3 regions of the Photobacterium damselae subsp. damselae genome follow, and region 2 is predicted to be linked to each of the others. Evidence: riboswitches for the same ligand, from Rfam matches in the RefSeq annotation. Region 2 holds a riboswitch; each other region holds the start of a gene.
The links. A riboswitch is a leader RNA that binds a small molecule or an ion and turns the genes downstream of it on or off. The one in region 2 is predicted to bind thiamine pyrophosphate.

Region 1 (7,528 bases), 460 kb from region 2:
TGCGGTTGCTCACCAACCAAGATGATGACAACGCCTTTTTACGTATCGTGAATACGCCTCGTCGTGAAATTGGCCCGGTAACGTTAGAAAAGTTGGGTAATTACGCCAATATGCGTGGCAAGAGTTTATTTGCCGCAAGCTTTGAGCTGGGTCTTGAACAGCATTTGTCTGGTCGAGGTTTAGAGTCTTTGCAGCGATTTACGCGTTGGGTGGTTGAGTTAGCAGATAATGCTGAGCGTGGCGATACGGTTGCAGCTGTGCGTCAGTTAGTGCGGGATATTCATTATGAAGATTGGTTGTATGAGACATCAGCCAGTCCGAAAGCCGCTGAGATGCGCATGAAAAATGTCTCTGATCTGTATAGTTGGATCACAGCTGATCTTGAAGGTGATAATTATGACCAGCAAGAGCGCAGTTTAAAAGAGGTGGTTCAGCGTATGACCTTGCGCGATATGATGGAGCGTGGGGAAGATGACGATAATGCAGATCAGGTGCAGCTAATGACATTGCACGCCTCAAAGGGATTGGAGTTCCCTTATGTTTATCTTGTTGGCTCTGAAGAGGGAATTTTGCCGCATCAAACCAGTATTGATGAAGACAATATTGAAGAAGAGCGCCGTCTCGCTTATGTGGGCATCACCCGAGCACAACGAGAACTGACTTTCACCATGTGTAAAGAGCGCCGTCAATATGGTGAGCTGATTAAGCCTGAGCCAAGTCGCTTCTTGTATGAATTGCCACAAGATGATCTGGAGTGGGATACAGAAAAGAAACCTGTTACTGCTCAAGAGCGTATGCAGCGCGGTCAGGCGCATATTGCCAATATTCGAGCCATGTTTAATAAAGACTAAATTAACAACACGGGTAAACCGCGTTAATTTTGTTATTTCTAAAACCACCGCCAATAGTGCGGTGGTTTTTTTGTTTATTACTGCGTTAATCCTTCGGTCATATAGTTAATAGCAGCAATGATCTCTTCGTCACTACAGTCCATACAAGATCCTTTAGCTGGCATAGCATTGAAACCTTCGATGGCATGTTTTGCGAGAATTTCTTGGCCTTGTGCTAGACGATCTTTCCAATCTGCAGCATCACCCTTTTTCGGTGCATTCATTACCCCACTAGTATGGCAAGCAGAACAATAGGTGTTGTAAACCTGCTCTCCGCCACGAGGACCTGCCGCAACTTTTACGATAGGAGCATCTCCCTCTAGATACAGAGAGCCAACGGGTTTGATTCGTTGTTCTATTGCTTCATTAGACATATCTGCTGCAATAACGGATCCGACAGTAAAAAGGATGGTTAGGGCAGAGAATAAAGAAAATCGCTTTAAGCTCATGGTTTACTTCCTTGTAATCGTTTTGCTTTTAGATGGCATTTAACCAACTTGGATTATTCTTAGAATTGACTATTTATATGAGTTTAAATAAATGTTTAAATTGTAAACATAAAGTAATTATAAGAAATTTACCAATGAGATGAAATAACTGGGCTGTATTTGTATGATACGAATCAATCAGTTTTTGTTTATAAATACACCGAACGCAAAAAAAAATGAAAAAAAGACTAGACGAAGAGGGGGCTAATCCGTAATATTCGTCTCCGCCGACAGGGCATGCGCCCGTAGCTCAGTTGGATAGAGCGTTGGCCTCCGGAGCCAAAGGTCGAAGGTTCGAATCCTTTCGGGCGCGCCATCCGGAATATAAAAGTTGGCAAAAAACATTGGTGGCTATAGCTCAGTTGGTAGAGTCCCGGATTGTGATTCCGGTTGTCGCGAGTTCAAGCCTCGTTAGCCACCCCATATTACGAAGAGTTGATATTATCGGCTTTTCAGAGCGAAAGCTCAAAAACAGTTTTCGGTGAATAGCGCAGTTTGGTAGCGCATCTGGTTTGGGACCAGAGGGTCGGGGGTTCGAATCCCTCTTCACCGACCACTTACATTGGTGACCATAGCTCAGTTGGTAGAGTCCCGGATTGTGATTCCGGTTGTCGCGAGTTCGATCCTCGTTGGTCACCCCATTATTTAGGTTCTTAGCAGTTCTAAGCACCTTGGCTTAAAGCCTAAAACATTGTCGGTGAATAGCGCAGTTTGGTAGCGCATCTGGTTTGGGACCAGAGGGTCGGGGGTTCGAATCCCTCTTCACCGACCACTATTAAGAAAGCCTCGTTGAAAAACGAGGCTTTTTTACATCTAAAAACCAAGCAAAGAAGTACACTTTGTATTTCGAGCAATGTCATGGTTTTGGTTGGTGTTCACAGATCGTCAGAATCTGGTTCTTTACCAACTGCGATAAAGAAACCTCGCTTAATGCGAGGTTTTTTTTCGCCTAAAACCGAGTAAAGCCGATCTTTAGCTCCATTTTTACCCCATTGAGTAGATACAAAAACGCCCCGCAATGGCGAGGCGTTTTGCTAACTCGTAATGATAAGTTTAGCTCTTCATCATTAATTGGTAGCCAACATAACAAGCGGTGATACTTAACACTACGTTGAGGATAATGTTAAGTCCGGCTTTAACAAACTCACCTTGCTGAATCATAACGACGTTATCCATTGAGAAGGTTGAGAAAGTTGTTAAAGCTCCAAGGAAACCAAGGCCTATGATTGGACGCCATGGCGCAGCTTCAATCATTCCTTGATTTAATGCCGACATCAGCAAACCCATAATTAGGGAGCCGACGATGTTTACAGTTAATGTTCCATATGGGAAGCCACGGCCAAACAGTACCACGCACAGCTCAGATACTAAGTAACGGGAGCAGGCGCCAAACGCACCGCCAAGAGCGATAAAACCGAGTAAAACAAATTGGCTCATGGGGATCTCATTTTTTATAAATTGGAAAACGCATACTATAACCATGATCACGTTTTGATGGTTGTAGTTTATCGTGCTATTTTTGCAATCATTGATTGTATGCCACTTTGTTTAATCGTTAGCGGCATAATTGTTACATACTTAAGTTTCTTGAGTATAAACTAGTTATAGCACTTAAATATAACCATAACATTTACATTCCCCATTTGGAGGCTGATATGTCGCTATATCCAACCATTTTGCTCGCGGTAAATCCTGATGATAAAGAAGCTCATAAGCTGATGATTAAGGCAGCAGTAATCGCAGAGCAAAATAATGCTGAGCTTCATTTAGCCTATGTTGAGCCGGGTATTGGCAATGTAAGCTATATGGATGTGGAGTTAGAGCTCGATGAAGTTCATAACGCATTAGAAATTAAACGAATGCAACAGTTGGCTGATCTTGCTAAGCAATCTCCATATCCGGTAGGGGAAATGTATCTTGCCGATGGTGATGTGGCGAAACATTTGGTTGAACTGGCAAAGAAAGTGGATGCAAAACTGGTTATTGTTGGTTATCACAAAACCTTTCTTCATATCTTTGGTGATGTAGCTGACGAGCTTTCTAAACATCTTGAGTGTGATGTACTGACATGTCGTTAATCAATCCATAGTCTTTTTTATTATCAAGCGTTACCTTTTGGTGGCGCTTTTTATTTTGTTAAATAAACGTAACACAAGCCTTGCACCTCAAGTTGAGCTTTCTTATACTGATGCTCAACTTGTCGGAGTGCCATGTGGCTGAGACCGTATAAACGGGATCCGTTGAACCTGATCAGGCTAATACCTGCGAAGGGAACAAGAGAAGATAATTTGTTGTGCGCTATTGAAACTGTCAGTTGTGGCTGGTGGTTAATGGGGCGCTGTATCTCTTGTTGCATTTGTCCGATAAGCATTTCTTTATTCATTTGGAAAGAGTGCTATGTCGAATCGAAAGCAAGCTAGGCAACATGCCAAACATTTCATTGATACTTTGTCGGTATCACCTTATCCCAACTCCCAAAAAATCTATATTTCAGCTAAACACCGCCCTGATATTCGGGTTGCAATGCGTGAAATCGCGTTGGCAGATAGTTTAATCGGTGGCAGTAGAGAACATCCAGAATATCAAGCTAATCAACCGATTCGGGTTTACGATACTTCAGGCGTTTATACTGATCCCAACCATATTATTGATCTCTATTCTGGCTTACCTAAGTTACGAACAAATTGGATTGCAGAGCGCCAAGACTGTGAAGAATTGACTGAACGAAGTTCCGCTTTTGCTCAACAACGAGCAGATGCTCCCCTGTTAGACGATTTAAGATTTAATCACACAACTCCTATCTTTCGTGCCAAAACCAATCGTTGCGTTACTCAACTGCATTATGCCAGGCAAGGTGTGATTACGCCGGAGATGGAATATATTGCCTTGCGCGAGAATATGGGACGGGCTCAATATCGTGATCAAGTTTTAAATCAGCAACATGATGGTCAGTCATTTGGGGCTTCACTTCCAACCGAAATCAGTGCTGAATTTGTGCGACAGGAGGTGGCTCAAGGGCGAGCAATCATTCCGGCAAATATTAATCACCCTGAAGCTGAACCTATGATTATTGGGCGAAATTTTCTGGTGAAAGTAAATGCCAATATTGGTAACTCCTCGGTCACTTCATCGATTGAAGAAGAAGTTGAGAAGCTGGTTTGGGCGACGCGATGGGGGGCGGATACCGTAATGGATCTTTCTACTGGCCGCCATATTCATGAAACCCGAGAATGGATTTTACGCAATAGCCCAGTTCCAATTGGGACGGTTCCCATGTATCAGGCTTTAGAAAAAGTAAATGGAATTGCAGAAAACCTTACTTGGGAAATTATGCGCGATACCTTGATTGAACAGGCTGAGCAAGGCGTTGATTACTTTACTATCCACGCTGGCGTGTTATTGCGTTATGTCCCACTAACGGCACAGCGCGTAACCGGAATTGTATCAAGAGGTGGTTCCATTATTGCTAAATGGTGTCTTGCTCATCATCAAGAAAATTTTCTCTACACCCATTTTTCGGAAATTTGTCAGATTTGTGCTCAATACGATGTGTCTCTGTCGCTTGGTGATGGGTTACGGCCTGGTTCGGTAGCTGATGCTAATGACGAAGCGCAATTTTCAGAGCTGAGAACACTGGGTGAACTGACCAAGATTGCTTGGCAATACGATGTGCAAGTGATGGTTGAAGGGCCCGGTCATGTGCCGATGCAGATGATCAAAGCTAATATGGATGAACAACTGACACATTGCCATCAAGCACCATTTTATACCTTAGGGCCGTTAACCACAGATATTGCTCCTGGCTATGATCATATAACTTCAGGTATTGGTGCGGCGATGATTGGTTGGTACGGATGCGCCATGCTCTGTTATGTCACACCTAAAGAGCATTTAGGTTTACCGAATAAAGAAGATGTTAAAACCGGATTGATCACTTATAAACTATGCGCCCATGCTGCTGATTTGGCGAAAGGGCATCCAGGGGCTCAAATTCGTGACAATGCGTTATCTAAAGCACGTTTTGAGTTCCGCTGGCAGGATCAATTTAATTTAAGTCTTGACCCCGATACCGCAAAGGCTTATCACGATGAGACGTTACCGCAAGAATCGGGCAAAGTTGCTCACTTTTGTTCGATGTGCGGACCGAAATTCTGTTCGATGAAGATCTCGCAAGAAGTTCGCGACTACGCCTCAAACTTAACTCAAGATCAAGAGATCACTGTTGCTGTATTGGACGATCCTCTTGAGGGCATGCAACAAAAAGCCGATGAATTCCGGGCGAGAGGAAGTGAGTTATATCACCCTGTCAAAAAGGAAAATGTATGAGTGCTTTACGTCTATCTGAAAATTTAATGCCACTATTAATGCATATCGACCCAATTTTAGCGACTGCTGAGCAGTTTGGTTTGGGTGAAAAAGTGGATGTTTCGCTAGTTGATCATGAAGCCGTTTTTATTCGTTCAGCCCAGCAGAATTGGCAAGTTGTATTTAATGCCCACCATCAAGATCAATCCAGTGATGTTTTGTTACGGGTATTGGATCAATGGTTAGCACCATACCCATCGTTAGATGAGATCAAACAAAAAGTCTTGAATGAACCTCAACTGGTTGTATCTGGCTTGCCTGTAGCAGATGGCTTTGTTGACCTCTGGCATCACAATGGCAAAGTGGAAATGGCCTTTTGTCATCACCTTGGGGCTAATGAACCGCATCGGGCAATGCTGCTTGCTGCTCTAGCACTGGATTATCCATTACAAGATGCTTGTGTGCTCGCCCGAGCTTATGCGCGTCGCTATTTAGACCAAGATAGAGATCGCCTACTGCATTGGCCCGATTGCTTAACACTATTTCCTCGGGTGGTGACTCGTGCTCATGAGCAAGCTTTAACGCTATTGGGTGAGCAATCATCTCCGGTCTGTTTTGAGCCTGTGAATCGAGAAGATTTTACCCTTTACGCTGTGGTCGATAGTGCGACTTGGATAGATAAGGTGCTTTCGTGCGGGGTGACAACGGCTCAATTGCGAATTAAAGAGTCTGCTACGACCGATTTAACCGCACAAATATCGCAAGCGGTTAATAGTGGTCATACTTATCACAGCCAAGTATTTATTAATGACTATTGGCAACAAGCTATTGAGGCTGAAGCGTTTGGGGTGCATTTAGGTCAAGAAGATTTAGATACCGCAGATCTGACTATGATCGCTCAAGCACAACTAAGGTTGGGTATTTCAACTCATGGTTATTATGAGATTTTACGAGCGATTGAGCTGAAACCTAGTTATATCGCCCTGGGTCATGTTTTTGCAACGACCACCAAAGAGATGGAATCAAGTCCCCAAGGTGTTGTGCGTTTGGCTTTGTATCAGAAACTACTTACGGGTGTGGTTCCAACCGTTGCTATTGGTGGTATTGATTTAACCAATATTGAACAGGTTCTGCGTTGTGAGGTGGATAGCGTTGCTGTAGTACGTGCTATCACTCAGGCAAAGAATGTTGAAGAGGCGATTAAGCGCTTAAAAGAGAAGGTAGATCAGTATCGAGGAGGGTTGGATGACGCCACCGTTAACTGATCACCAATTTCTGCGTTATAGCCGCCAACTGATGGTGCCTGAAATTTCAGAACAAGGGCAGTCTCAGTTGGCGCAGGCAAAAGTACTGATCATTGGTGCTGGTGGTTTAGGATCCATTGCCGCTCTTTATCTGGTTGGCGCAGGTATTGGCGCGCTTTGGCTTGCCGATGGCGATAAGGTCGAATTGTCTAATTTAGCAAGGCAGATCCTGTATCGTGAAAGCGATCTCGGCCAAAATAAAGCCGTACAAGCCAGCACTCAACTGAGCCAACTTAACTCAACGGTTAGTATTGTCCCACTTACTTCTCATTTACACGACAATGGGTTACGCGCTGCAATTAGTCGTGTCGATCTCGTACTTGATTGCAGTGATAACTTTGCCACTCGATATGCTGTCAATAAAGCCTGTATGGAGTGTCAAATCCCATTAATTTCCGGAGCTGCAATTGGCTGGCAAGGTCAAGTAATTAGCTTTGGTTTTCATCAATCTAGCTCGCCTTGTTACCACTGTTTGTATCCTCAAATGGCTAAGACTCAAACGAAACAAAATTGTCAGACTATGGGAGTTGTTGGTCCATTG
Region 2 (7,528 bases):
CTATTTTTGCTGACTATGAAGTCAAAGAAACGGTACATGCTTTTAGTGACAAGATGGGGGATAACCGTATCTTAAATAGCGTGTTATTTTTGCAGCAGAAGTTTGCCCCTCGTGATGTGGTATTGGTGACTAAAGACATCAATATGCGGTTGCGAGCCAAAGGAGCGGGGGTCTATTTTGTTGATGATTACCGAACCGATCAGCTCATTGACGATGTCGCTTTATTAAGTAAAGGCTTTTATCGCTTTGACGGTTCTTTTTGGGCGGGTGTTGCGCAATGTGATTCTGAAAAGCGTGGTATGAGTACCTGTCACACTTTACCTAAACATTTGTTTGAAAATCCCTATCCAAACCAATACCTCATTGATGAGTCGCAAGATTTTGCTGCTCGAATCCAAGAGATTGATGCTGAAACTATTACGGTAAAAGATCTAGGGTTTGAACGTTTGATGCATCGACAAGCGTGGGGTATTTCACCTAAAAATATCTATCAGGCGATGGCGCTTGATGCCATGTTAGATCCTAAGATTGATCTGGTAATACTCACAGGACCTGCTGGGTGTGGTAAAACCATTTTGGCCATGGCGGCGGCTCTTGAGCAAGTTATTGAAAAAGGGATGTACGATAAGATACTGGTGACACGAAATACCCCTGAAATTGCCGAATCAATTGGTTTTTTGCCCGGCAGTGAAGAAGAGAAAATGTTGCCATGGCTTGGTGCGGTAACCGATACTTTGGAAGCTTTGCATAAGCATGATGTATGTACCGATGGCTCAATGAAATACATTGTTGATAAAGCCAATATTCAATTTAAATCAATTAACTTTATGCGTGGGCGCTCCATTCAAAATGCATTTGTGTTGTTAGATGAGTGCCAGAATTTAACCGCTTCCCAAATTAAAACCATTATTACTCGCTGCGGCGAGGGAACCAAAATTGTCTGCTCGGGTAACCTTGCGCAAATTGACTCCAATTACCTCTCACCAGTTACTTCTGGCTTAACCTATATTGTTGAGCGTTTTAAGAATTTTGAAGGAAGTGCCAATATTTACCTCAATGGCGTTGTGCGTAGTCGCTTGGCCGAATTTGCTGAAGAAAACCTGTAGTATTTATTGTTCGTTATGATAAAGAGGGGCTTTGAGTGCCCCTCTATTTTTTTGTTTTTACTATAAGATGAAGAATATGGCACCGGACATTAATCAAGCCCGAGGTAGCGCTGTAGTTCAGGATGAGCGGGGGCGTGAAAAAGCGCTTGAGTTGAACCAAATTCCACTACTTCACCTCCTGAGACAAAAGCACATTTATCACTGATTAGTAATGCATCATCTGGATTGTGGGTGATCATTAACACCGTAATATGCTGCTCTTTAGCGAGCTGTTTCACTTGATTGAGCATCTCTTGGCGCAATATCGGATCTAAAGCCGAAAAGGGTTCATCAAGTAACAATAAAGGACGTTGTCGAGCTAAGCATCGAGCTAAGGCTACTCGCTGTTTTTGGCCGCCTGAAAGTGATGGCGGGAGTCGGTCCAAGAAAGAGTCAAGGCCTACTTGAGCGGCCACTTGAGTAATAGTATCTCGCTGGGCATCAGAGAGGTGCAACTTACCATTAAGACCTAATCCGATATTGGCAAATACGGTTAAATGTGGAAACAAATTGTGTTCTTGAAACAAAATGGAAAGTGGTCGTTGGGCTGGTTTAAGTTGATTGAGCACTTGTCCATTAAACATTATCTGGCCGCTTTGTGGAATTAAAAAACCACTGATTAGGGCCATAAGAGTACTTTTACCTGCACCACTGGGGCCCAAAATAGCCACAATCTCACCATCTTGAGCCTGTAGATTGAACATCATCGTTTCACCGTTTTCGTAATGATAACGAACTTGCTCTAATTTAAGCATGAGATGATCCTTTGGTTGATCCTACCTTATGAGAGGCGGTTGTTGTGGTGTTTATGGCGTTATGATTGGGTTTTAATATGCCTTCGATGATGCTAAAAACCCCAAAGCTTAATAGCAAAAGAATAAGTGCCGCGACACTGGCTGCTGCCATCTGGTAACTGCCCATGAGCTGGAATAAGTACAAGGGCAGTGTTTGAAAATCTTGACTGCCAAATAGAGAAATAGCGCCAAGATCGCCCAAAGATAGCACAAAGCTAATTGCGACCGCTTGGGCTATTGGATAACGAAGTAATCGCCATTCAACCCAGTAGAGACGCGAGAGGCCACTCATATTTAAACTGCAACATAATTGATTATATTGTTGGGCAACATGCAGCATTGGTTGGCTTAACGTCTTGATAATATAGGGTAGAGCCATCAAAGCATTGACCAAGGTGACAACCCAAAATGCGGCGCCATAGGCATCGGTATAGTTACGCAATAATAAGAAAATACCCGTACTAAGTACTAATCCCGGAGTGAGTAAGATAATGGTTCCAAGCATTTCAATTGTATTGGCAGACCATAAACGGGAGCTAAGACGCCAGTAACGGCTCGTTAGGATAATGGCAACAGCGAATACGAAAGCGATCACACTGGCACAACTGGCAATGGTTAAAGAATTTTTGATTGCCTGCCAAAGTTCGGCTTGTTGCAGTAAGTGCCAAAACTCGTGATTAAGCCCTGCCACAATGACGGCAACAAAAGGTGGTATCACCAGCAGTAAAGAGGCGCCAATCCACAATCCATCCCACCATTTTGCCAAGGTGCCATTTTCAAATTGAGGCTGTACTTTATTTTGGCCACTTTCAATTGCAATCGGCTGGCTAAAATAATGACTCAGAAGTACTAAACCAGAGCAAAGAACAATTTGCCATAGTGCTAAAATTGCACCGGTAGCTAAATCAAAGTCATAACGAAGCGCTTGATAGATAGCCAGCTCAATCGTGGTTGCTTTAGGACCGCCTCCCAGAGACATGATAACGGCAAAGCTGGTAAAGCAAAGCATAAAGACTAAACCTACAACATGGGGAAGTTGCTGTTTTAGTCGAGGCCAAGCAACAAAACGAAATTTGCTCCACCCTGTAATACCAAGATGGGCTGCAAGCTGGTGGTGCTCAATTGGAATACTTTCTAAACTCTGTAATAACAAGCGTACAGATAGGGGCAAATTTAGAAATACATGGGCCAGTAAGATCCCTCTCAAACCATAAATATTAGGAGCAGGCACTCCAAAGTGTTGCATCCATTGAGATATGATCCCCCCTTTACCATATATCGCAAGTAGACCAAATACGGCAATCAATACTGGCAATACCAAAGTCATCGCGAACAGTTTTAGCACTAAGGCTCGCCCGATAAATTGGCGACGAGAAAAAGCATACGCAATCGCAATAGCTGGGATCACACTGAGTAATGTTGAGTACAGAGCTTGTTTAAAGCTAAAGGCAGTAACATGACGTAAATAAGGATCGGTCCAAATAACCGTAATAGAGAGATCTTTAGCTTGTGAGATGAGAGCGAATAAGGCCCCCATTACAACGGCCATAATAAGCCCAGAGCTGATAACTCCGGGCCAAGTTGTAGAAGAAAAACGCGAACTATTCAATTGAAAAACCAATTATTGGGTTAGTGCTTGCTGCCATTCACGAATCCAACTGCGACGCTCTTGAGCTATCTTTTCTGGGCTGAATTCCAGTGCTTTGGTTGGAATGGTTAATTGATCAAATCCCTTTGGTAGTGGCTCTGAAATCACAGGGTACATCCAGTTTCCCGTTGCCATTAAAGATTGAAAAGGCTTAGTTAAGATAAACTGCATAAATTCATCGGCCAACTTAGGATGAGTGCTGTTTTTTAATTTAGCGGCGACCTCGACCTGCATATAGTGGCCTTCTTTAAAGTCTGCGGCTCGGTATTGCTGCTTGTTTTCTTCAATAATATGGTAGGCCGGAGAGGTGGTATAAGAGAGCACCATATCCGCTTCACCTTGCAAAAACATATTATAAGCTTCCGACCAACCTTTAGTCACAGTAACCGTATGCTTTGCAAGAGCTTGCCATGCTTGAGGTGCTTTATCGCCATAGACAGATTTGATCCACAGCATTAAGCCTTGCCCTGGTGTTGAGGTGCGAGGATCTTGGTAGATCACACTGATAGATTGATCATGAATCAATTGATCTAAGCTGCTTGGTACTTGTTTTAGCTTATTACTGTTATAGACAAAGGCAAAATAACCGTAATCGTAAGGAACAAAAATAGGGTCATGCCAGCCATTAGGGATATTAACTTTGCTAGTATCTACGCCACTTGGTGCTAAAAGACCGGTTTTTTTTGCTTCTTCAATTAGGTTGTTATCTAAACCCAATAAGACATCAGCCTTGGTTCGGCTACCTTCTAAGCGCACGCGATTTAAGATGGATACACCGTCATCTAAAGCAACGAAATTAAGATTACAGCCACACTCTTGTTCAAAAGCGCGTTTGACCTTAGGCCCTGGCCCCCAGTCAGCGGCAAATGAGCTGTAAGTGTAGACGGTTAATGTGGGTTTATCCTGAGCCATTACCGATGCCGATAATAACGTCAGTCCCAATAGAGGGAGTATTTTTTTCACTATGCGCTCCTGTGTCAGGCATCCTGCAGTGACAGTAAAAATGAGAGCGGCACAGGTTGGGAAGCTAGCTTAAGCATGATAAGAGTAATACTTAACTAGAGGGGCTTCTCAATTCCTACGCCAGCATGATCTGGTTCAGGTTCGATGGGTTCTGATTACTCAATCTCAGCCAAAGGCACCCCATGAGAACGGCCATATTGTAAAACGGTGGTTTGTGACAGGCTAGTGATTTTATCTAAGCTTTAGATTTGCTAGCGCTTTAATTCATTTAATTGCCAGTTATAGTCAAAACGCACCTTATCTAAACTCACAGGCTGTTTGCGATAATGGTTAATATGAGCATTGAGCTCAGATTGCGAGCCAAAATCACTGCTGTACCAATCATAAATAGATGAGAGTTGAATTTGGTTGTTGTTAGCATTAATGACATCGACACCTTTGGTGCTATTAATAAACCGAGTTGCTGCTTGATCCAGTAGGGTTTGACTGTTGCTTGCTGTAAGTGCAGTTGGCATTAAATCAGGGCAGCCTAAACTGGCACAATTGACAACATAATGAATGCGTTTATCTTGCCAGATAGGGCGCAAAATTCGATGTTCGATATCATTTAACGTCAATGACTTACCATTTATGGTTAACAATTTTTCATCCCATGGACCAAAACTAAATAGCCCACCTAATTTGGTAATAGAAGCTATCGGATAGTTTTGTAAGATGAGATCAACCGTTGCCGCATTATAGAGATTAACCCAGTAGGCAAATTGTTCGTTACGGTTTAGTTTCCGAGGATCGATTGCTGTTAATCCTTGAATATATTGTTGCAGTTGTTGGCGGCTTTGTTGCGTGACAAGACGGTAATTAAAATAGGTTTGATGAGGTGTTACTGTTACATATCGTGTTAGCAATTGTTGCCAGGCTTGATGGTCTATAGTCTGCTGGCTAGTGGCATTATTGGTTTGCCAGTATGGCCACAATTGCGCTTTAGGTGCAGCCCAAATCCCAGAACTGAAACAGGCGCTGATAAGGGTAAATATAATAAGCCAAGATCGCATAGTAAACTCCAATAAACCGTTATTTTAGTATACGACCTTAGCTTGAATAAGATCCTTTCAGTTAAACCAAAAATGATGGAATCTGTTGCTCAAATTCACTAATTTTCGCTTCATGCTGTAAGGTAAGTCCAATATTGTCTAAGCCGTTAAGTAAGCAGTAACGACGAAACTCATCAATCTCAAAAGGATAGGTTTGGCCGTTGGCACTGACTTGTTGATTTTGTAAATCGACGGTAATGGTAGCGCCTTCATTGTGATGTACAAAATTAAAGAGTTCATCGACTTGTTGCTCTGTCAAACGTACAGGAACCATTTGATTATTAATGGTATTACCGTAAAAAATATCAGCAAAGCTTGGCGCTATAATCACTTTAATACCATAATCATCCAGAGCCCAAGGTGCATGTTCACGAGAGGATCCACAACCAAAGTTTTCTCGTGCTAATAAAATGCTTGCACCTTGATAGCGCGGAAAATTCAGGACAAAGTCGGGGTTGGGTACTTGACCATCATCATCCAAAAAACGCCAGTCATGAAAGAGATGCTGTCCAAATCCAGTCCGGGTTACTTTTTGTAAAAACTGTTTTGGAATGATGGCATCGGTATCGACATTGGCCGCATCTAAAGCAACGACGATACCTGTATGTTGTTGAAATCCAGCCATTAGCAAACTCCTTCTGTTGGTTGGGCCTCAAGGGTACGAATATCGACAAAATGCCCGGTACAGGCTGCTGCTGCGGCCATTGCAGGGCTAACTAAGTGAGTTCTACCTTCTCGGCCTTGGCGACCTTCAAAATTACGGTTACTGGTTGAGGCACAGCGCTCTTTTGGGCCTAAACGGTCGTTATTCATCGCTAAACACATAGAGCAACCCGGTAAGCGCCACTCAAACCCGGCACTGATTAAGATTTTATCTAAGCCTTCTTGCTCTGCTTGTGCTTTAACTTGTTCAGAACCTGGTACAACGAGAGCTTGAACATGGGAGGCAACATGACGGCCTTTAGCAATAGCGGCGGCTGCTCGAATATCTTCAATCCGTGAGTTTGTACAAGAACCAATAAATACTTTATCAATTGTGATATCGCTAAGGGCTTGGCCAGGCGTAAGTCCCATATAATTAAGCGCTTTAATCGCCGATGCTTGCTCAATGGGATCGCTAATTAATGCGGGATCAGGAATTGGCTCATCAATAGCAATGACTTGACCTGGGTTAGTTCCCCATGTCACTTGCGGTTTAATATCGGCACCGTTTAGTGTCACAACCGCATCAAATTGGGCATCTGGATCACTGGTTAAGGTTGACCAATAGCGAATAGCTTGCTCTAGCTGTTCATCTTTTGGCGCAAATTTGCGGTCTTTAATATAAGCAAAAGTGGTCTCATCGGGAGCAATTAATCCTGCTTTTGCACCCAATTCAATTGCCATATTACACACAGTCATGCGTCCTTCCATTGAAAGGTCGGTAATGGCTTCGCCACAAAACTCCACCACATAACCGGTTCCGCCTGCCGCTGTGGTTTTGCCGATGATCGCTAGCACAATATCTTTTGCTGTGACACCTGGAGCGACTTTACCTATGACCTCAATTTTCATGGTCTTAGCTTTTGCTTGCTTTAGCGTTTGAGTGGCAAGGACATGCTCAACTTCTGAGGTACCAATACCAAAGGCGAGTGCGCCAAATGCACCATGGGTTGCTGTATGTGAGTCCCCACATACTATGGTCATTCCTGGGAGAGTAATGCCCAATTCAGGCCCCATAACATGGACGATACCCTGATATTTATGATTAATATCATATAGGGTCACCCCAAATTCAGCACAATTTTTTGCCAGTGTTTCCATTTGAATTCGAGCCATCTCTCCTGAGGCTTGAATATCTTTAGTTTGAGTTGAAACGTTATGATCCATTGTGGCGAACGTTTTATT
Region 3 (7,528 bases), on a different replicon from region 2:
CACATCGACTTGAGTTTCTAACATATCTGAGGCTATTTCATTTTCTAATGAACGATGCGGTTGATGAGCAGCAAAAGCTGCAGGTGTTGCATGAGTCATACGAGTATCAGAAACCAGTCCTGTTGCTTTACCCATACGTTTTGCTTTCTCTAACACCGTTTCAATAGAGTTACCGTCAGGATCAATACCAATCACCTCAGAACCTGTCGAGATACCGGTCGCTAACATAGTCGCAGAACATGCTGAATCCACAACGATGGCATCATCAGGATGAGTTAATGATGAACCAATCACACCATCTTGAGCTAATTGATAAAGTGCAGTTGGTTTGCCCTTATATATCGAGTTTGGAGCTAACTTAGCGTAACTTTCAAGCAAACCGACTTGCTGAGGCCCCATACCATCACCAATCATTAATATGACATTTTTTATTTCGGCAGAATGGACATTAAGAGAGAGGGTCGATGCCGCAATAATGGTTGCCAACGGTTTAATGTACTTGTTCATTAATTATCCTTGTTTTTATTGATTCAGTTTTTTATTAACTGGGCGTATTTAAACAAGGATTTTTGACAGATTTATGGCGATTTTAAGAAACAAAAAAGACACGTAAACTTTTGCTTATAATGGCGCATCATTCCGTGTCTTAATTATCTTTTATCTGTATTAGCAATAGGTTATCGCAACTCAAATATTCGAATCAAATAGGAATAGTTACAATAAATTTGAGGGGATCCCCTCTTTTTCAAACCCAGCTAAGATTCGGGTAATAAAATCGCCCCCTTCTTTATCGAAATCCACCATTCCATATGGCAGAGCATTGTTAACAGGTAACCACTGTTTCATTACTTGTTTTATTACTTGATAGTTAGGATCCGAGGCTAAATTATGATGCTCATTGGGATCGAGATTACGATCATAGAGCTCTTCTGAACCATCACGATAACGAATATAAGTGTATTGCTCATCGCGAATAGCATGACACTGATAACCATAAGTCGTCACTGCAGGGATTTTTCTGTCAAAACGGGGATTATTCAGTAAAGGTTTTAAAGAGATCCCTTCATTCGTTGCTACTTTAGGTAAATGGCAAAGCTCAATTAATGTTGGATACAGATCCAATAGGCTTACGGCTTCATCACACACTTGCCCTTTCTCTTGCTGCGGTAAGCGGATCATTAAAGGGACACGCGTCGATTCTTGCCACAGAGTTTGTTTACGATAATTCATGTGCTCACCAAAGTTTTGGCCGTGATCCCCCCAAAACATCACAATGGTGTTATTGGCATAAGGACTCTTTTCCAAAGCATCCAGAACTTTACCAACTTGAGCATCCATAAATGCAATACAGGCTAAATATGCTTGCACTAACTCTTTACGAATCCCTAATTTATTAACGGCCGCCGCATCACCTCCAGGAATAATACCTAGAGCTAACGCTTTCCCCATAAGTGGAATATCAGTCATCTCTTTTTCAATCGTTTCAGGTACGATAATACTCTCAAGAGGGAACATATCGAAATATTCACGGGGAGCTGTATAGGGAACATGAGGTCGGATGAAACCACAAGCTAAGAAAAACGGTTTCTCATAATGGCGTTGTAATCTTTCGACGGTCCAATCCGCAAAATATTCATCAGGCATCACACCACCATTAGGAATATCGTGACGATCTAATGCACCACTACATAAGCTAAACCCTCTAGTTCCGGGTCCATATTCTTGAGATTGAATAATTTGTCCACCACCGACAGGAAACGGATAATATTTATGGTCATCCACACCATAAGAGCCATAACCGTAACCATTTGCTTTTAAATGCTCATCACGCGGTCCAATAACATACAAGGGTATTTCCTCATCCCATTGCTCTTTGTGACGATAATCAGCAGTACCATGATGAGAAATCTTTCCCGAAGCCATGGTGTAATAGCCGTTATTTTTAAAATGTTGAGGTAATACAGGCGTTGAACCTAATACCTTTTCAGCGACAGGATCGAACGGCTTAATGCCCAACTCTTTATTGGTATAAAGACCCGTTGTTGTGGGCGCCATTCCAGTTAGTAGCGCTGTACGGGATGGTCCACAAACTGGGACCTGACAATGAGCATTTCGAAATGCGGTCGACCGTTTATACAGACGATCGAGATTTGGGGTTTTAACTTGCGGGTGAGCTCCTAATGCGCCAATCCAATCATTAAGATCGTCTACTGCTAAAAATAACATATTAGGATGTTGCGTGGAGTGCTCCGCTTGCACAAAACAGCTGGAGGTTGCTGTCACCGCACCGACAGCTGCAGTTGATTTTAAAAATTTTCTTCTTGAAAGTTCCATTTTCCAAACACCTTAAATCGAAATATTCTTTTTCACAAAGTAAAGAATTATGAAAGCACAAATTATACAAAATCGAAAAATCGCAATATAAATAACGATCACACTCTGTGCTTTACCTTTATTTTCTTTCGACTTAAAGAATAATGAAAGTGCAATCCGATTATAAACGAAATACCGAATTGCACTTTCTTTGGATTTATTTCGTCCAAGTAAATTTTTGGAACATAGGATCAACAGGCGTTTTGGCTACTCGATTAACGTAATTACTGATCACTTTTTGCGATAGGCCTAAAATGATTTCAAGAACTTGCTTATGCCCGTAACCCGCATCATAAAAAGCTTGTAACTCTTCATCCGACACATTGCCACGTTGACGAACCAGGCTCAACGTTAGATCTTTTAAGGCTTGAAGCTTAGGTGTTGGCATTACATCGTCATTTCGTAATGCTTCAATCAATACAGGATCGACTTTCATTGAATGAGCAATCAATGTATGAGCAGGAACACAATAGTGGCACTCGTGTTCCACATTAATAGTTTGCCAAACAACAGTGAGCTCTTCTTTATCAAACGAAGTTTCAGTAAATAGTTGGTGAAGTTCGGTATAAGCCTTAAGTAACTGCGGTGATTCAGCCAAAGTTGCAATCAAATTTGGGATACTTCCCATCGTTTTATGAGCATTGTTTAAGATAGCTTTTGTCGTTTCAGGTGCTGTTTCAATTGTGTGAATAGTAAAGACTTTCATTGTTCTTTCTCCATATAGTAGTTATTGCTATTAGCCTGTTGTTTGGCTTAATTAAACCTTACTTATTTTTGAACTATCGTTCAAGTTTAATTTTGAACAAATGTTCATCAATTAATGCAAGATTAAGATAATCTCCTGATTAAAAAGAGAAAAATTCTTTATTTTTTCTTACTTTACAGAAGATAATCTACCGACTAAAATTTTGAACAATTACTCAAAAAAGAACGATATTATGGCAAATACTCCAAAATTCGACCGCCAACAAGTGATCGAAAAAGCAACAAATTTGTATTGGCAAAAAGGCTTTCATGCAACGTCTATGCGTAATTTGCAAGACGCAATTGATATGAGGCCAGGGAGTATTTATGCCTCTTTTGGAAGTAAAGAAGGTCTATTTAAGCAAGCACTGCAACATTATCAGCAACAAGGTGTTATTGAGCTAAACCAATGTCTGGCCAATAGTGCATCTCCCCTTGCTGGACTAAAACGCTTTATCCAACAATTGGTACTTGAAACACCAAAGTCAGCACCAAGTGGTTTGTGCCTTCTCGCAAAAACAGTGGCAGAACTGACTTGTGATAACCAAGAGTTGTTAGATGAGGCATGTCGACTTCTGAATAAAATGGAAGCGGAGTTTGAAAAAGTCATTATTTCGGCTCAACAGCACGGCGAAATTACGAAAGAAAAAGACTCTGCAGAGCTAGCTCGTTATGTACAAGTACAAATTGCAGGGCTACGAACTTACGCTAAAACGCATCCAAACAGTGGAGCGATATCTACAATGATCGATGATATTTTTGCTCACTATCCATTTGTTTAATATCAAAATATTTTTAGTATGTTTAGCCAAGTCACTATTTTATAAAATAAATTTTACTAGAAAGTCGTGACAAGATAGTTATTCTTGATTAGGATAAATAACGTTAGTCGGGGGGCCTTTAGGCTGAGATCACATAAGTGGGACCCGTTGAACCTGAACCAGTTAATACTGGCGTAGTGGAACTAACGGATACCCAATCTTTCACCTTCGATGTATCTATAGAAATTACCTCTCAATACATCTTAGTGTCTCTTTGTGTAACTGCAGTTATCTCTACGCCATGTGGAGATCATGATGAATAATCAAGCAGTACCATCTAAAACCCCAATTACATTAACAATTGCAGGATCGGATAGTGGCGGCGGCGCTGGTATTCAAGCTGATATTAAAGCGATCTCTGCTACGGGTGGCTATGCCTGCTCTGTAATTACCGCTCTTACAGCGCAAAACACCCAAGGTGTCCACAGTATCTACTCCATTCCTGCCAATTTTGTTGCCGAACAACTTGATGCTGTTTTCCAAGATTTGGATGTAAAAGCGGTTAAAATTGGGATGCTAAGTGACAGCAATATTATTTCAATCATTGCCCATAAACTACGTCAATACCAGCCTAAATATCTAGTGGTTGATCCAGTTATGGTCGCAACCAGTGGCGATCTATTATTAGAACATAACGCCATCTCTACATTAAAAGAGCAGCTACTCCCACTGGCTGATGTGATCACCCCAAACCTTCCTGAAGCGGCTGCATTATTAGATTGTGCTCAACCTAAAACAGAAGAAGACATGGAAGCCATGATCGAGCAATTACGCCAACTGGGGGCTCATTCTGTTTTACTTAAAGGTGGACATCTTGACAATACAACCAATAGTACTGACCTCTTAATTCTTCCACATGATGTGCTTCGATTTACAACGCCACGTATTGATACACAAAATACCCATGGAACAGGCTGCACTCTCTCTGCTGCCATTGCTTCTTATCTAGCCCAAGGATATTCGTTAACAGAAGCAGTAAAAGCCGCTAAACACTATATCAGCAATGCGATTGCTCACGCTGATGAACTGCAGATCGGATCGGGGCATGGTCCGGTGCATCACTTTTTTAACCTAGCCAACAATAAGTAAGGTAACCTCATGGCGATCCTACTTACCTGCCACTCTCTTACTTACCCTAATGCCTCTATGGCAACGCTAAGCAATGTATCTTTACAACTACAAGCCAAGCAGTGGACATGTCTGCTTGGCAAAAGTGGCAGTGGCAAATCTACCTTGCTACGGCTTTTAGCAAATCTGTTACCCGATGATGTACAATTTATTGGCAATATTCAGACCGAACACGATGAAAATATCCACCAGCATATTGCTTACATGGCCCAACAAGATTTGCTTCTACCTTGGCTGAACGTGATTGACAATGTTTGCTTGAGTTATCAATTTGGCTCTCAAAAATGTCAGTCAGAACATAAACCCTACAATGAGAAAAAATCCGTTTATCAGCAAGCGATGACATTACTCGATAAAGTGGGATTAAGACACTACGCCGACCATATGCCCCAGCAGTTATCTGGAGGTATGAAGCAGCGCGTTGCCCTAGCCCGTACTCTCATGCAAGACAAGCCGATCGTATTAATGGATGAGCCATTTTCAGCATTAGATGCTGTAACTCGCTATAAGCTACAAAATCTAGCCGTTGAATTGCTACAAGAGAAAACCGTCGTTCTTATTACCCACGACCCACAAGAAGCACTCAGATTAGGCGAGCAGATCATTATGCTCACAGGTACACCGGCATCCCTACGCCAATTAAAGACCCCTAATAGCCCAATCCCACGTCAGCTTGATAACGAATTTGCGCAATATCAGCAGGAGATACTGTCAAATTTGGAGGCAGAATATGTCTGAGATCTCCCCGGTAGAGTTAAATAAACGCAAAATTTTAACTCCTGCTTATTTACAGTCCTATATCAGAGTCGTTGTTACTCTAGGTCTACTGCTTTGTCTATGGCAAGGAAGCATTTGGCTGTTCTCTCTGCCTAGCTTTATTTTACCATCCCCAATTGCAGTGCTAGACCGACTCTACTATCGCCATGATGTGTTATTGCATCATACCTGGATAACGGGTTGCGAAATCATACTGGGATTAGCTCTAGGTTTACTGATGGGCTTATTCTTCGCTTTACTGATGTTGCTTTTTGCTCCAGTAAAACGTTGGCTACTTCCAATATTGATTGCCAGTCAAGCCATTCCTGTCTTTGCTATTGCGCCCATTTTAATGCTGTGGCTGGGATATGGAATGGCATCCAAAATTGTGATGGCAGGATTAATTATTTTCTTCCCTGTCACCACCTGCTGCTTTGACGGACTACGCCATACTCCTCAAGGCTATCTCGATCTTGCTAAAACCATGGGCGCAACACCGTGGCAATTGCTGAAAACCATCCGTTTACCTGCGGCCTTACCTGCTCTTGCTTCTGGCATTCGAGTCGCCGTTGTTATTGCGCCGATAGGTGCCGTGGTTGGTGAGTGGGTAGGCTCAAGTGAAGGTCTTGGCTATCTCATGTTACAAGCCAATGCTCGGATGATGATCGATGAAATGTTTGCAGCTCTGACCATCTTAGCGTTGCTTTCCATCTCTCTGTACTACTTAACCGATAAGTTATTAAAAAAACTGATCCCATGGCAATAACCCCCAGATATCACAACATTGATTCAAGGAATATGATGAAAACAGCTACAAAAACAGCCTTAACGATTGTGTTAACCGCATCCAGCTTTAATCTATGGGCTGCACAAGAGCAGAGTATCTCATTAATGCTCGACTGGTTTGTCAATCCAAATCATGGCCCAATCATTATCGCCCAAGAGCAAGGATTATTTGCAAAAGAAGGACTTAAAGTAACGATTCAAGAGCCCGCCGATCCAAGTGTTCCTGCAAAACTGGTTGCAGCGAATAAAGTCGATTTGGCCATCAGCTATCAGACCAGTTTAACCACAGATGTCGCAGCGGGTTTACCCTTAATTCGTTCGGCAACTTTAATCGCAACGCCTCTTAACACCTTAATGACTTTAGATAATGGCAAAATCAAATCCATCGCCGATCTAAAAGGCAAAAAAATCGGAATTGCTGTTGCAGGAAATGAAGAAGCCACACTTGGCACCATGCTAAAAACGGCAGGTATAAACTACAAAGATGTACAGATCATTAATGTTGGCTGGGCGCTTTCCTCATCTTTAGCATCGGGGAAAGTGGATGCGATTTGGGGTGGTTTACGCAATTTTGAGACAAACCAATTAGCGCTTGAAGGTTATAAGGCGAAGGCCTACTACCCAGAAGAATATGGCGTCCCCTCCTATGATGAACTGGTGATTGTCGCAAACAAAAACCATTACAACAAAGCTACCATCAAAAAATTTAATCATGCCTTAGAGCTTGCGACTCAATATATCGTCAATCACCCCGATCAAGCTTGGCAAACATTTATCAAATACAACCCAGATACCCTAAATAATGAACTAAATCATCGAGCTTGGAACGATACCATTGCTCGTTTTGCCCTTCGACCATCAGCTGTTGATTTAGAACGTTATAACAAACTCGCTAGCTTTATGTATCAACACCATATTAT

Region 1: it holds a riboswitch for thiamine pyrophosphate, as region 2 does, so the genes downstream of both, thiC (phosphomethylpyrimidine synthase ThiC) here and thiB (thiamine ABC transporter substrate binding subunit) in region 2, are expected to answer to the same signal.
Region 3: it holds a riboswitch for thiamine pyrophosphate, as region 2 does, so the genes downstream of both, thiD (bifunctional hydroxymethylpyrimidine kinase/phosphomethylpyrimidine kinase) here and thiB (thiamine ABC transporter substrate binding subunit) in region 2, are expected to answer to the same signal.

The regions. Positions count from the first base shown of each region.
Region 1 is NZ_CP146970.1:3,222,736-3,230,263, reverse strand. It holds gene rep (DNA helicase Rep) at 1-851, shown strand, start outside; gene WAX86_RS14915 (cytochrome c5 family protein) at 929-1,339, opposite strand; tRNA gene WAX86_RS14910 (tRNA-Arg) at 1,618-1,694, shown strand; tRNA gene WAX86_RS14905 (tRNA-His) at 1,726-1,801, shown strand; tRNA gene WAX86_RS14900 (tRNA-Pro) at 1,858-1,934, shown strand; tRNA gene WAX86_RS14895 (tRNA-His) at 1,944-2,019, shown strand; tRNA gene WAX86_RS14890 (tRNA-Pro) at 2,074-2,150, shown strand; gene crcB (fluoride efflux transporter CrcB) at 2,432-2,815, opposite strand; gene WAX86_RS14880 (universal stress protein) at 3,034-3,456, shown strand; TPP riboswitch at 3,570-3,668, shown strand; gene thiC (phosphomethylpyrimidine synthase ThiC) at 3,776-5,704, shown strand; gene thiE (thiamine phosphate synthase) at 5,701-6,948, shown strand; gene WAX86_RS14865 (HesA/MoeB/ThiF family protein) at 6,929-7,528, shown strand, end outside.
Region 2 is NZ_CP146970.1:442,551-450,078, forward strand. It holds gene WAX86_RS02130 (PhoH family protein) at 1-1,106, shown strand, start outside; gene thiQ (thiamine ABC transporter ATP-binding protein) at 1,196-1,900, opposite strand; gene thiP (thiamine/thiamine pyrophosphate ABC transporter permease) at 1,893-3,548, opposite strand; gene thiB (thiamine ABC transporter substrate binding subunit) at 3,561-4,550, opposite strand; TPP riboswitch at 4,645-4,743, opposite strand; gene WAX86_RS02150 (DUF547 domain-containing protein) at 4,802-5,602, opposite strand; gene leuD (3-isopropylmalate dehydratase small subunit) at 5,664-6,266, opposite strand; gene leuC (3-isopropylmalate dehydratase large subunit) at 6,266-7,528, opposite strand, start outside.
Region 3 is NZ_CP146971.1:245,563-253,090, reverse strand. It holds gene WAX86_RS15880 (alkaline phosphatase) at 1-507, opposite strand, end outside; gene WAX86_RS15875 (sulfatase-like hydrolase/transferase) at 715-2,334, opposite strand; gene WAX86_RS15870 (carboxymuconolactone decarboxylase family protein) at 2,531-3,079, opposite strand; gene WAX86_RS15865 (TetR/AcrR family transcriptional regulator) at 3,312-3,899, shown strand; TPP riboswitch at 3,998-4,097, shown strand; gene thiD (bifunctional hydroxymethylpyrimidine kinase/phosphomethylpyrimidine kinase) at 4,194-5,027, shown strand; gene WAX86_RS15855 (ABC transporter ATP-binding protein) at 5,037-5,804, shown strand; gene WAX86_RS15850 (ABC transporter permease) at 5,797-6,588, shown strand; gene WAX86_RS15845 (ABC transporter substrate-binding protein) at 6,624-7,528, shown strand, end outside.